3 regions of the Halomonas sp. MS1 genome follow, and region 3 is predicted to be linked to each of the others. Evidence: predicted binding sites of a transcription regulator. Region 3 holds the regulator's gene; each other region holds the start of a gene.

Region 1 (3,537 bases), 950 kb from region 3:
CCATATAGTGTTGTGCTTTAGCATAATTAGGGCGTAACTCGATAGCCGCTTGTAAATACGCCAACCCGCGATCAGGGTCGCCCAATTGATGCGTCATTCGCCCCTGTAGCGCTAGCACTTCGGCATCATTTGGTTGTAAAGAAACTGCGCTATTTAATGCCTCAAGCGCTTCTTGTAGATGCCCTGCTTCTGAGAGTTCTGCACTGAGCTGCTTCCACGCAGAAATATTTTTTGGCTGACGCTCCGTTAGCGCTCTGGCTTTCTTCAATGCTTGCGTTGTTCCTCTCGTATCCAAAGTGCGCTGGCGAGCATTATTTGATGAGCGATAGGGCTTTTTATTCGACATGGTAGAGAACATCCTGAAGGCGGTTAAGCTATACATGACATCATATCTGATGCCCCTTCCCTCCAAAGGTACGAAAAGCGCTGAATATACTTGTTAACTGAGTTCATTCCAGCCGCAAAACAAGACAGGCCTCCATAAAGGAGGCCTGTAGGTAATCCGCAAGTACGGATAAGTAGTACGATGGCTTAGCCCAGCAGTGAAAGTACGTTCTGCGGAATCTGGTTAGCCTGTGCTAGTACAGAGGTACCCGCCTGCTGCAGAATCTGTGCACGGGTCATGTTAGCTACTTCTGTTGCATAGTCAGCATCTTCGATACGTGACCGAGCAGCAGAAAGGTTGGTTTCGTTAGTCTGCAAGTTGGTAATCGCAGAATCAAAGCGGTTCTGAACGGCACCCAAGCCCGAGCGCAGCTCATCGACCTGTTTAAGAGCCGCATCAAGCTTTTCCATCGGGTTAGTGGACGCAGAACTTAGCAGGTCTTTTGCACCCAAGTCTGTGCCAGTAACAGTATAGGCAGCAGTGGTATTACCAGTAGCGACAGCGGCTTCTGAGGGATCAAGTGCCACTTGGAAGGTTACCGCAGTGCCGGAAGTCGCTTCGATGCCCTGTAAACCAAGTGCTTTTGCTTCAGCGTTATTTTGAGCAGTAATGGTAACGTCAACGTACCAATTACCATTATCATCAACTTGAGCAGTTGCAGCACTGTCTACACCGGCGGCACTAACACCTAAGTTTGTAGCCAAATCGGCAGAGAAGTCGTTAACAGTATTGGTGGTTACACCAGTACCCTGACCGTAGGCAGCTTCATAATCTGCAGCGACAGCTGCGCCAAGATTCTCACCCGGGCCGTTTACATTGAAGCTGGTTAAATTTAGTGTGTCAGAAGTGATTTTTTCCAGGACAACGTCGATAGACTCACCGTCGTTGGCACCTACTTGAATAGACAGGCTCTGATCTTCGGACAATACTTTAACGCCGTTAAAGTCAGTCTGTTCTGAAATACGGTCAATCTCGGTAAGACGCTGATTGATTTCGTCCTGGATGGATTGCAAATCATCCTGGCTGTTGGTGCCGTTTTGTGCCTGTACGGTCAACTCACGAACACGCTGCAAGTTATCATTAACCTGGTTCAGGGCGCCTTCAGCAGTCTGTGCAACGGAGATACCATCGTTAGCGTTACGCTGTGCTTGAGACAAACCGGTGATCTGACTGGTCATACGGTTGGCGATGGCTTGGCCAGCTGCGTCGTCTTTAGCGCTGTTGATACGCAGACCAGAGCTCAGACGCTCCATAGACGTGGTCAGGGCATTTTGTGATTTGGACAGGTTGGACTGGCCAATCATGGAGGTAATGTTGGTATTGATCACTGACATGGTGTGATTCTCCTTGCATGAACACTGGCCGGAAGGCCTGCTATTCGGCCACTTTGTGCGCCGTTATTAGAATTAACGGCACGGCGGGGGGAATCTTTAGGGTGATTAGTAAAAAAAGATGTAATGTTTGGTAACTGTAGGGTGAGAGGCTTACTTTTACTAGAGCAACAAATGGGCGGCTTGCGCCGCCCATTGCGGGTGCCTCGCTTCGCTCGTTACACCGCACTACTTATCTGTGGCTACTCAACCGAAGCGTTAAGGTTATTTCTTGCGGCCTAACTGATTATCCAGGGCATCAAACTGCTGGGTGAGGTAGGAACTCATGCTATTCATCTGGGCAATCATCGCATCCAGTTGGCCGAACTGGGTGCGGTAGCGAGAGATGGTGCCTTCAATGGTTTTTTCCATACGCTCGAAACGGTCGTCCAAGCTTTTAACACGATTTTCCGCGCCACTAATCGCCAGTTTGACCACCCCGTTATTGCCCAGCATCTGTTCGATAGTGGTGTTTAGCCTACCCGCCATGCCGTCGCCCTCGTTTTCACCGGCAAAAAAGTCATTGAGGGCCTGGGGGTTATTGGCGACCAAGTCATCTAACGTCTCTTCATCGACCTTGAGCTTGCCATCTCGTTGCAGAGTGATGCCTAGCTGGTTAAGGGTCGACAACTCACCGCCTTCTACCCCGCCGGTTAATACACTGCGCAGCCGGGATTCGATGGTACGCACGGTGTTGTCGCCCACTAGCTCGCCAGCGGTTTCGCTATCACCGGTAAAGCGAGTGAGTTTGCCAATGGTGCCTTTTAAGTCATTAAACGCTTTTACAAAGCCATTAATCGCTTCGCGCTGCTTTAGCGTATCGCGCTCAATATTAATGGTGCTGGAAGCTGTTTCGCCGTCCACGATATCAAGCTCAGTAAGATTTAGCGTTACGCCTTGAATCGCGCCTTCAATACTGTTTTCCGCACTACTAATCGCAATGCCATTAACTGTAAGCGCAGCATTTTCCCCTGGGCGCTTTGTTGCCGCACCTTCAGCAAAGGGGCCAGGCACTACGGTGCCACCGGCACCAACAAAACTAAAGTTTTCAATAGAGGCGTCTGCACCGGTCGTTTTAGAACTAAGTTCCAGCCGATAGCCGGTGCCATCGTTGATAATCGTGGCGTTAACACCAGCTTCTTTATCAGCGTTAATGGCATCACGAATATCCGCAAGGCTACTGCCTTCTACGATGTTGATCTCGACGCTCTCGCCATCGCCAAAGGTCAGTTGCAGCGCGGTCGCCCCTTGTAGATCTAGGGCGGCGTCCCGCTCTCCCACGCGGTTTGAGGCCAGCGTGCCAGAGGTGGCCAATTGGCTGACCTCTACCCGGTAGCTGCCCGGCAGCGCATCTGCGGCGGCAGTCGCTTTAATGGCATCGCCACGCACATTGGCGGAAAGGCTTTGGTAGAGCTTGGGGTCGTTGATTTTGGCGACCGCATCTTGAAACGAGTTCAGCGACGTTTGAAGTTGACCGAAAGCAGAAATTTTCGCCTGCTGCTGTTTCTTTTGAAGCGTAATTGGCGCGAGCTTGCCCCGCTCAGCCGCTTGAAGCTGATCAAGCAAACCACTGAGATCAAGGTTAGAACCAACGCCAAGAGAGGTTATCGTCGCCATGCGGGGGTATTCCTCAGTGCAAAAGGCTAAACCATAAGACCCAGGCACGCATGCGCACGCCCGTTTATTTAACAGCACTGCTATCGGCAGAAAAGCGTACAACTTTAGCGCCTTTTCGCGCTTTCGCCGCTTTTCATACTTTTTTACTAGAAATGGGAATTTTCT
Region 2 (3,537 bases), 1.6 Mb from region 3:
ACCTGATTATTGCTGCTGGTACCTTTATCTATGGCTTCTTTGGCGTTGCGGTTGGTTTCGAAAATAATATTGCGCTCGTACCCATTGGTGTACTGATAGCTTCTGCCATTGGCTGCTCTCGTTTAGTCGGCGTTGTGATGGCCGTGGGGGGCATCGGCATTGGCTTCGCTTTATCGCCGATCAATCCATATACCGTTGGCGTTGCGCAAGGTATTGGTGAATTACCTACGTTTTCAGGCTGGTGGTTACGCACGTTGATGGTGGTTGCGTGTCTGGCTACCTTGACGCTTTTTATCTGCCGTTACGTTGTCAAAATGGACTACCACGATGACAACCCAGCCGAGCTAACCAAGCGTCTCGAAGACTATACCTTGACCCGCCAGAACATCATTACATTAGCTATTTTTATTGCTGGCCTGATTATCATGCTAATCGGTGTGTTTATTCGCGGTTGGTACATCAATGAAATTGCCGCCATGTTCTTGCTGATGGCGATTGTTATTGGACTCACTAACGGCCTGGGAGCCAATGCGCTGGTAAGACAGATGATGGAAGGCGCCTCATCGGTAACCGCCGGTGCCTTAGTGATTGGTGTTGCAGCCTCTATTCAGGTCATCCTTAAAGATGCCCAGATTATCGATACGATTGTTAATTCCCTTAGCTCTCTGGTGGGGGATATGCCTACCGCCGTGGCGGCTGTCGCTTCAAGTGTGATTCAAGGCGTGATCAACCTGTTTATTCCGGGCGGGTCGGGTCAAGCATTGGTTACCATGCCGATTTTGATCCCCTTAGCAGATTTAATTGGCATGAGCCGTCAGTTAATGATCACGTCCTTCCAGGTGGGAGATGGTTTGACTAACCTGATTGTGCCAACGTCTGGTGGCACCCTTGCCATGCTAGCGCTAGGCCGGGTTTCCTACGCGCAGTGGCTACGTGTTATTACCCCTTTATTGGTACTGGTTTACGTTATGTGCTGGGCAGCGCTGGTATTAGGCTATTACGTTGGTTATTAAGTACGGTCGTTAGGCGGTTAACTGACGGCTGACGCAGCAGTGACGGGGGAGAATCCAGAAGGATTTTCCCCCTTCGTTTTGCTGTTATGTGGTTTGATCCTAAAGAAATTCGGTCATTGTCCGATAATCACTTAACAGGTAAAAGCCACCAAGCCGTCACAGAGTCTGCCATGCCCAAATCACCTGCTTTCCTTCTTGCTGCGATACTGCTTAGCCTAGTCACCTATGCTCAGGCGTTTGCAAATACGGCTGAATCAGCGGCGCTCGCGTGGTTAGAGTCAATTGATAATGGTGAGGTTGAACAAGCCTGGGAGAGCTCATCGCCGCTACTAAAAACGCCGCTATCGCCTAGCATGCTTAGGCGCATTATTGAGTTAGCACGTAATGAGTTTGGGCCGGTAGAATCACGTCGACAAGTGCAAGTCTCTCACTACCGATCTATGCCGGGTGCGCCCGATGGCGACTACATGGTTTTTATCTTCCATACTCGGTTTGAAAATAAAGCGAGAGGAGTAGAAACCGTAACACCTCATCTTGAAAATGGTGAGTGGCGAGTCAGTGGTTATTATGTGCAATAGCTCTGTGTAATAGTTCTGTGTAATGCTTCTTTGTAATAGGTATTTGTAAATGACTGATGCCGCACCCGGCGCGTACCAAAGTGGTGATGCTATGCCTAGTATTGCTAACACGCCCGAGCCGCCTTACTACGCGGTTATTTTTACCTCACAACGCACTGAGATCGATAACGGCTATGACGCAATGGCGGCCAGAATGGTTGAACTTGCAGCACAGCAGCCGGGATTCTTGGGAGTAGAGTCTGCCCGAAATGAAGTGGGTGTGACGGTGTCATACTGGGCTGATTTGGCCTCAATTAAAGCGTGGAAGGCCCACGCTGAGCATCAGGAAGCCCAGCGACTAGGCCATCAGCAGTGGTACCAGCATTTTAAGACGCGCATTGCCAAAGTCGAACGAGATTATGGTATTTAAAATATTAACGTAGCCTAGGCTACGTTATTTTGCTTAATAAGTGCCTGACGGTGACTCCACCCCAGCCCTCGTCATTCCCGTAGGCCCTGCCACTTCGTCATTCCCGCATGCCCTTAGCGGGAATCCATGTTGACCTGGGGTTTCGGGCTGCTGCAGGCCAAGGTCAAGGTGGATTCCCGATTACCCCACTCGGGAATGACGGTGCGGTGACTCGGGAGTGACGTGCGGTGCTCGCTTTGGAAGGTGGCCGCTTTGTTATATGGGGCTAGGGGATAGTGCCAGTCAGCCTTAACTGACAGGCATTACAGCCTAGGCAGGCTTTTTGCTGCTTAAATTTAAGAGGCTAACCTCAGAGCAAAGCCAATAATTAGCGTTCCAAATACCCAACGTTGCAGTGTTTGCCTTTTTTGATGGCTGGCAAACCAGCGTTGCATCTGCGCTCCCAAGCAGGCATATAGCGCATCGTACACAAGCCCCACGCCCACTAGCACAGCCCCCAATAGAGTAAATTGAAGCGCAACGTCACCCTGTTGGGTGTGAACGAACTGGGGTAATAACACCGAACAAAACAGCAGCGATTTTGGGTTCAGCAGGTTCGTTAACAGACCCCGTCTCCAGGCTAGGTAATAGCTACCGGTGAGCGATGCTTGTGGCTGGTTAGTATCGGTGCTCCGTTTGCTACGAATCAGCTGTAAGCCCACCCAAATCAAGTAGGCCGCACCGAGATAACGAACAGCATCAAAAAGCCACGGAGCGGCGACAAATAGGGCGGCCAAGCCCAAACCGGCTAACGCCACATGCAGTCCTCGGGCGATGGCTAACCCTAGCGCGGTGGCTAGCCCATGCCCGCGGCCCAGCGTACTGCTGGTATGCAGCACCAGTAGCATATCCGGGCCTGGAATCAGGTAAACAATGGCTAATGCGCTAATAAAAAGACCGATTTCCATCACCGCTCCCTCAAGATTTCACCTAGTGGCTTGATAAAGGGCATGGTACCGTTAAATTGGTGAGTGATTTCTTGCCATTTACGCTCATGTAACATCAGTTATTGATATTTTGTGCCAATTAAGAGTAAGGAAATGCTTATTTATGCCAAATGATCAATTAGATGCTACCGACCGACGCATTCTTGCGTTGCTACAGGGGGATGCTCGCTTAACCAATGTGGAACTCGCAGAGAAAGTAAACTTGTCGCCGTCTCCCTGTTTACGCCGAGTGCGACGCTTGGAAGCAAGCGGCATTATTCGTGGCTACCACGCGGAACTTGATCGTCGAAGCGTCGGGCTGGAGTTAACGGTGTTTGTGGGCATTAAGGTAGAGCGACATCATGAAGAGCAAGCCAATGCTTTCCGAGAAGCCGTGGTTAAACTGCCGGAAGTAGTCACTGCGCACCTAGTGTCTGGTGAGTCGGATTTTTTGCTACAGGTGGTAGTACCTGGGTTGGCAGCTTACGAGGCGTTTTTAACGGGGACGTTGCTGCGCTTACCAGGAGTGAGCGATATTCGCAGCAACTTTGCTATTCAGCCAGTGAAAGAGT
Region 3 (3,537 bases):
ATGCTAACACTGCCAGAAGGCTTTCTAACACATCTTGCCCCTGGGGCGTTAGTACGGCATCACCGCTAGGGAAAAGCAAGCTGTCGTCGATGCGCAGCGTAACACCTTCTTCACCTTGAGAGACACTAACCCCGGGGATATTAAGCTCAGTCATTCGCGGCTTGAGCCCGCTGTGCCGGGGATGGATACCGGTTGCTAAGCTGGCCAACGGCAGCGAGGTGATAGCACTTACAGAATGCACTCTATCGCGGTCAAAGGCTTCCCCTCCCCCGGCGGCGTCAACGCAAGCAGTAAGACAAACAGCGTGATTAACAGCGTTAATACGTCTAAATAGCTCGTTAGCCACCCTTCATCGCCCTCCCCCGGCACAGTGGGCAATTCCAACGCGTGCCGTGAATCACGATCTAGCATGGCGCTACCCTTTTGCCGCAGAACTAACCGTTGGCCGCGGTTTTACAGCGGCATCGCGGATCTCGTCATGATAGTTAGCAACGAAGGAATTGAGCGTTTCTTCAATAAAAGAAGGCAGCCGCCGTTTGGTAATTAACGAAATGCCTTCCAGCACCATGTTCATGGTGATAAGGCGTTCTTCCGTGCGCCGCTCCAGCTTGACGGCAATCGGTTTGAACACCAAGTTGGCGAGCAGAATACCGTAGAACGTTGTCAGCAGAGCCACCGCCATGCGCGGGCCAATAACGTCAAGATCGCCTGCATCCATCACTTCCAGCATATTGACCAAGCCCACCAAAGTACCGATCATGCCAAACGCGGGCGCGTAGGTGGCCATGGTACGAAATATCTGCGCCTCAGCATGCTCCCGTGCTTTTAATCGTGCGATGCGCCAGCGCAGCATATCGAAAATTTCGTCCTCTTTCGTGTTAGCAATCACCAGTTGAATCCCGGTGCGCAAAAAGGGGTTACGAGTGTGCTCTAGCTCCTTCTCAACCGCCCTGACATCGCCTTTAAACCACAAGCGCGCCATGGAAACCAGTTCGTTGATATCATCACGCACATAGGTATTTTCACGCCGAAACACCAATCCCACCAGGCGCACCACGCGTAGCACTTCTTTCAGCGGATAACTAATGAAGGTAGCCGCCAAGGTGCCCGTTACCACAATGGCTAGCCCCGGCAAGTTAATAAAGCTTTCTGGCGACTCTGCAGTAAAAAACAGCACGCTTACCAGCAACAGCATGCTGGCAAAAATACCGATCAGCGTAGATGGGTTCATCAACGGCTCCTCGCCGGTTAGTCGTGATTAATAGTGGCGTTAGGTGGTGTCATATAAGCGAGCGCGAAGCCTGCTAATCGCTTGGCTGTGAAGCTGGGAGACTCGGGATTCGGTCACACCCAGCACCGCCCCGACTTCTTTAAGGTTCAGCTCTTCTTGGTAATACAACGCCATCAGTAGCTTTTCACGCTCAGGTAAGGCGTCAATCGCGTCAATTAACGACTGGCGTTGCTGTTTATCTAACAACTGATCGAAGGGCAGGTTAGTGGCTTCCTCCGTTGCGGACTCGGCCCCTTCGGCCACCAGTTCTTCGAAGGGCAGCAACTGGCCACTGTTCGTATCATTGAGCAATTGCTGATACTCACTAAGCGGCATATCCAGGTCACGCGCGATCTCACCCTCTTCCGGCGGGCGCCCTAACTGCTGTTCAAGGCGACGCACCGCATCATCCACGGCTCTGGCAGAGCGGCGTACACTACGCGGCAACCAGTCACGTGTGCGCAGCTCATCCATCATGGCACCGCGAATACGCTGACTTGCAAACGTGGCGAACGTTGCTCCCTGGGTCGCATCAAAACGCCCTAGCGCTTCTAATAAGCCCACCATGCCAGCTTGAATAAGATCATCCAACTCAATACTTGCGGGTAGTCTTACCTGCAGCGTTAAGGCCTGACGTCTTACCAGTGGCATGTATTGGGTTAACAGCTCGCTCTGTTTAATCCTGCCTTGTGCTGTATACATCCTCGTGCCTCACGGCTGAACTCTGTTCACTGGTAATTCACAATCACTTGCAGTTCCTGCACCCGTACCGGGCGCTGGCCCGGCGTCAACGCAAAACGAAAGTGCAGCGGCCCACTGACCTGTTTTCCGGCTAACGCAGTGGTTGAACCTCGCATAGCAGTTAAAGGAACACACTGCTCAGGGTGGCATAGCCACGCATTAACCGGCGCATTAACCGGCATTTGAAAACGCCAATGAATACGCTCTATCGCAGCATGCTCTACCTGCGCCCCTGCTGGCGGCTGAATGGGCTGGCTGCTGACAGCTCGGTCACTCATCGCGACCAGTACGCTGGGCACCTCACTACTCCAACTGCCCGTCGCGGCATAAGCACTCATGGTGATGACGCTTAGCGCCACCATCAACACCCTTTTGAGCAGCCTGTCAGCTTTGCAGGTATCGACCTTGAAGTCAGCGAGCATCGACATTGTTATTCCTTATCGGGGCGCTTGATAGCCGCTGTTAAAGCACGGCTACATAGCGTCAGGCTAGCTGTCATCGCGCCAGCAGTAAAAGCTCTATATCCAAGTAATAGCTGGCTGCTTCGCGCAGGTTATCGAGTAGACCTCGGCGCGGCAAATCTGGCTCGTGCAGCGCTAACAGCTGCCTAGGGCCACCGTTTTCCTGCATTTGCCGCAACGAGCGGTACATCTGGGCGAAAGCATCGGCATCGCTATTAATCCATAGTGCCCAACGCGGAAAGCGCGCTTTCAGTTGGCTAAGATTAGCGGCATCCGCATTGACGATGTGAATATCCCAATCATCCGGGTCGCCAGCCCAACGTCGCCCCAGCACTGACCATTGGGCTAGGCGCCCTTTTACTCTTGCCACCTGCTGATCGCCACCGTTAGGCATACCGATCACGATAAGCGGCTTCTGCGGCACCGAGGGCGATGCGCTGGTTTGCGCTTGGGCAGCAGTTGGCGGCACCGTTAAAGAATCGGTCATAGCGGTCAGTGGTTCAGCCGCAAGTTCGTCTCCCGTGGGATCACTCTCAACTGACTCTGCTTGGCGCTGCTGGCGCTGTAAATCTGCCCACTTGCGCAGGCCCGCTGCCTGATCCGGGGCGCTCATGCCAGCCCCTCACGGCTAACGCTGCTGAGTTGGCGAATGGCGTCACGGGCCATAAACGCGTGAACAAGCGCATCTAGCATCGCTGTGTCGCGCCGCTTACGCGTGGTGCCCAACAACCTTAACAAATCGGAGCGCAGTGCTATCGCAGCGTCATCATTGGCGATATCTAAGTGTCCCGCTGCAGCAGCGACACCGCTGGCCATCAATAAGCGAACCTCCGAGCTTACTTCGCCATCATCCGCATCTTTCAACTGCTGCCAAGCGCGCTTGGTTAGGCTAGACACCCCTTCGCTTTGCAACTGGATAACTAGAAGCGAACGCACATCCGCACCTAATCGGGCAGGCGTTAACCAGTAGCGACGCGCGATGCGTTTGCCATTTTCTGGATCGCGAACTTCACCAACCCATGCCAACAGCGGAGTACCAGCGGCGTCCTCGACAGCAATATGGGT

Evidence for each region. The regulator FliA, encoded in region 3, starts transcription of late flagellar genes. The targets are predictions, from matches to a motif close to CTAAAGTTNNNNNNNNNNCNGCCGATA.
Region 1: the regulator FliA is predicted to act here: its motif matches at 1,793-1,819, upstream of NF683_RS03645 (FliC/FljB family flagellin).
Region 2: the regulator FliA is predicted to act here: its motif matches at 1,113-1,139, upstream of NF683_RS15140 (DUF4019 domain-containing protein).

The regions. Positions count from the first base shown of each region.
Region 1 covers NZ_CP098926.1:785,408-788,944, forward strand. The annotation lists gene NF683_RS03640 (FkbM family methyltransferase) at 1-346, opposite strand, end outside; gene NF683_RS03645 (FliC/FljB family flagellin) at 532-1,719, opposite strand; gene fliD (flagellar filament capping protein FliD) at 1,981-3,372, opposite strand.
Region 2 covers NZ_CP098926.1:3,311,172-3,314,708, forward strand. The annotation lists gene NF683_RS15135 (YfcC family protein) at 1-1,013, shown strand, start outside; gene NF683_RS15140 (DUF4019 domain-containing protein) at 1,184-1,591, shown strand; gene NF683_RS15145 (antibiotic biosynthesis monooxygenase family protein) at 1,683-2,000, shown strand; gene NF683_RS15150 (LysE family translocator) at 2,336-2,947, opposite strand; gene NF683_RS15155 (Lrp/AsnC family transcriptional regulator) at 3,090-3,537, shown strand, end outside.
Region 3 covers NZ_CP098926.1:1,734,160-1,737,696, reverse strand. The annotation lists partial or broken gene NF683_RS07800 (OmpA/MotB family protein) at 1-411, opposite strand, end outside; gene NF683_RS07795 (motility protein A) at 416-1,231, opposite strand; gene NF683_RS07790 (RNA polymerase sigma factor FliA) at 1,271-1,972, opposite strand; gene NF683_RS07785 (flagellar protein FlhE) at 1,999-2,439, opposite strand; gene NF683_RS07780 (hypothetical protein) at 2,507-3,085, opposite strand; gene flhF (flagellar biosynthesis protein FlhF) at 3,082-3,537, opposite strand, start outside.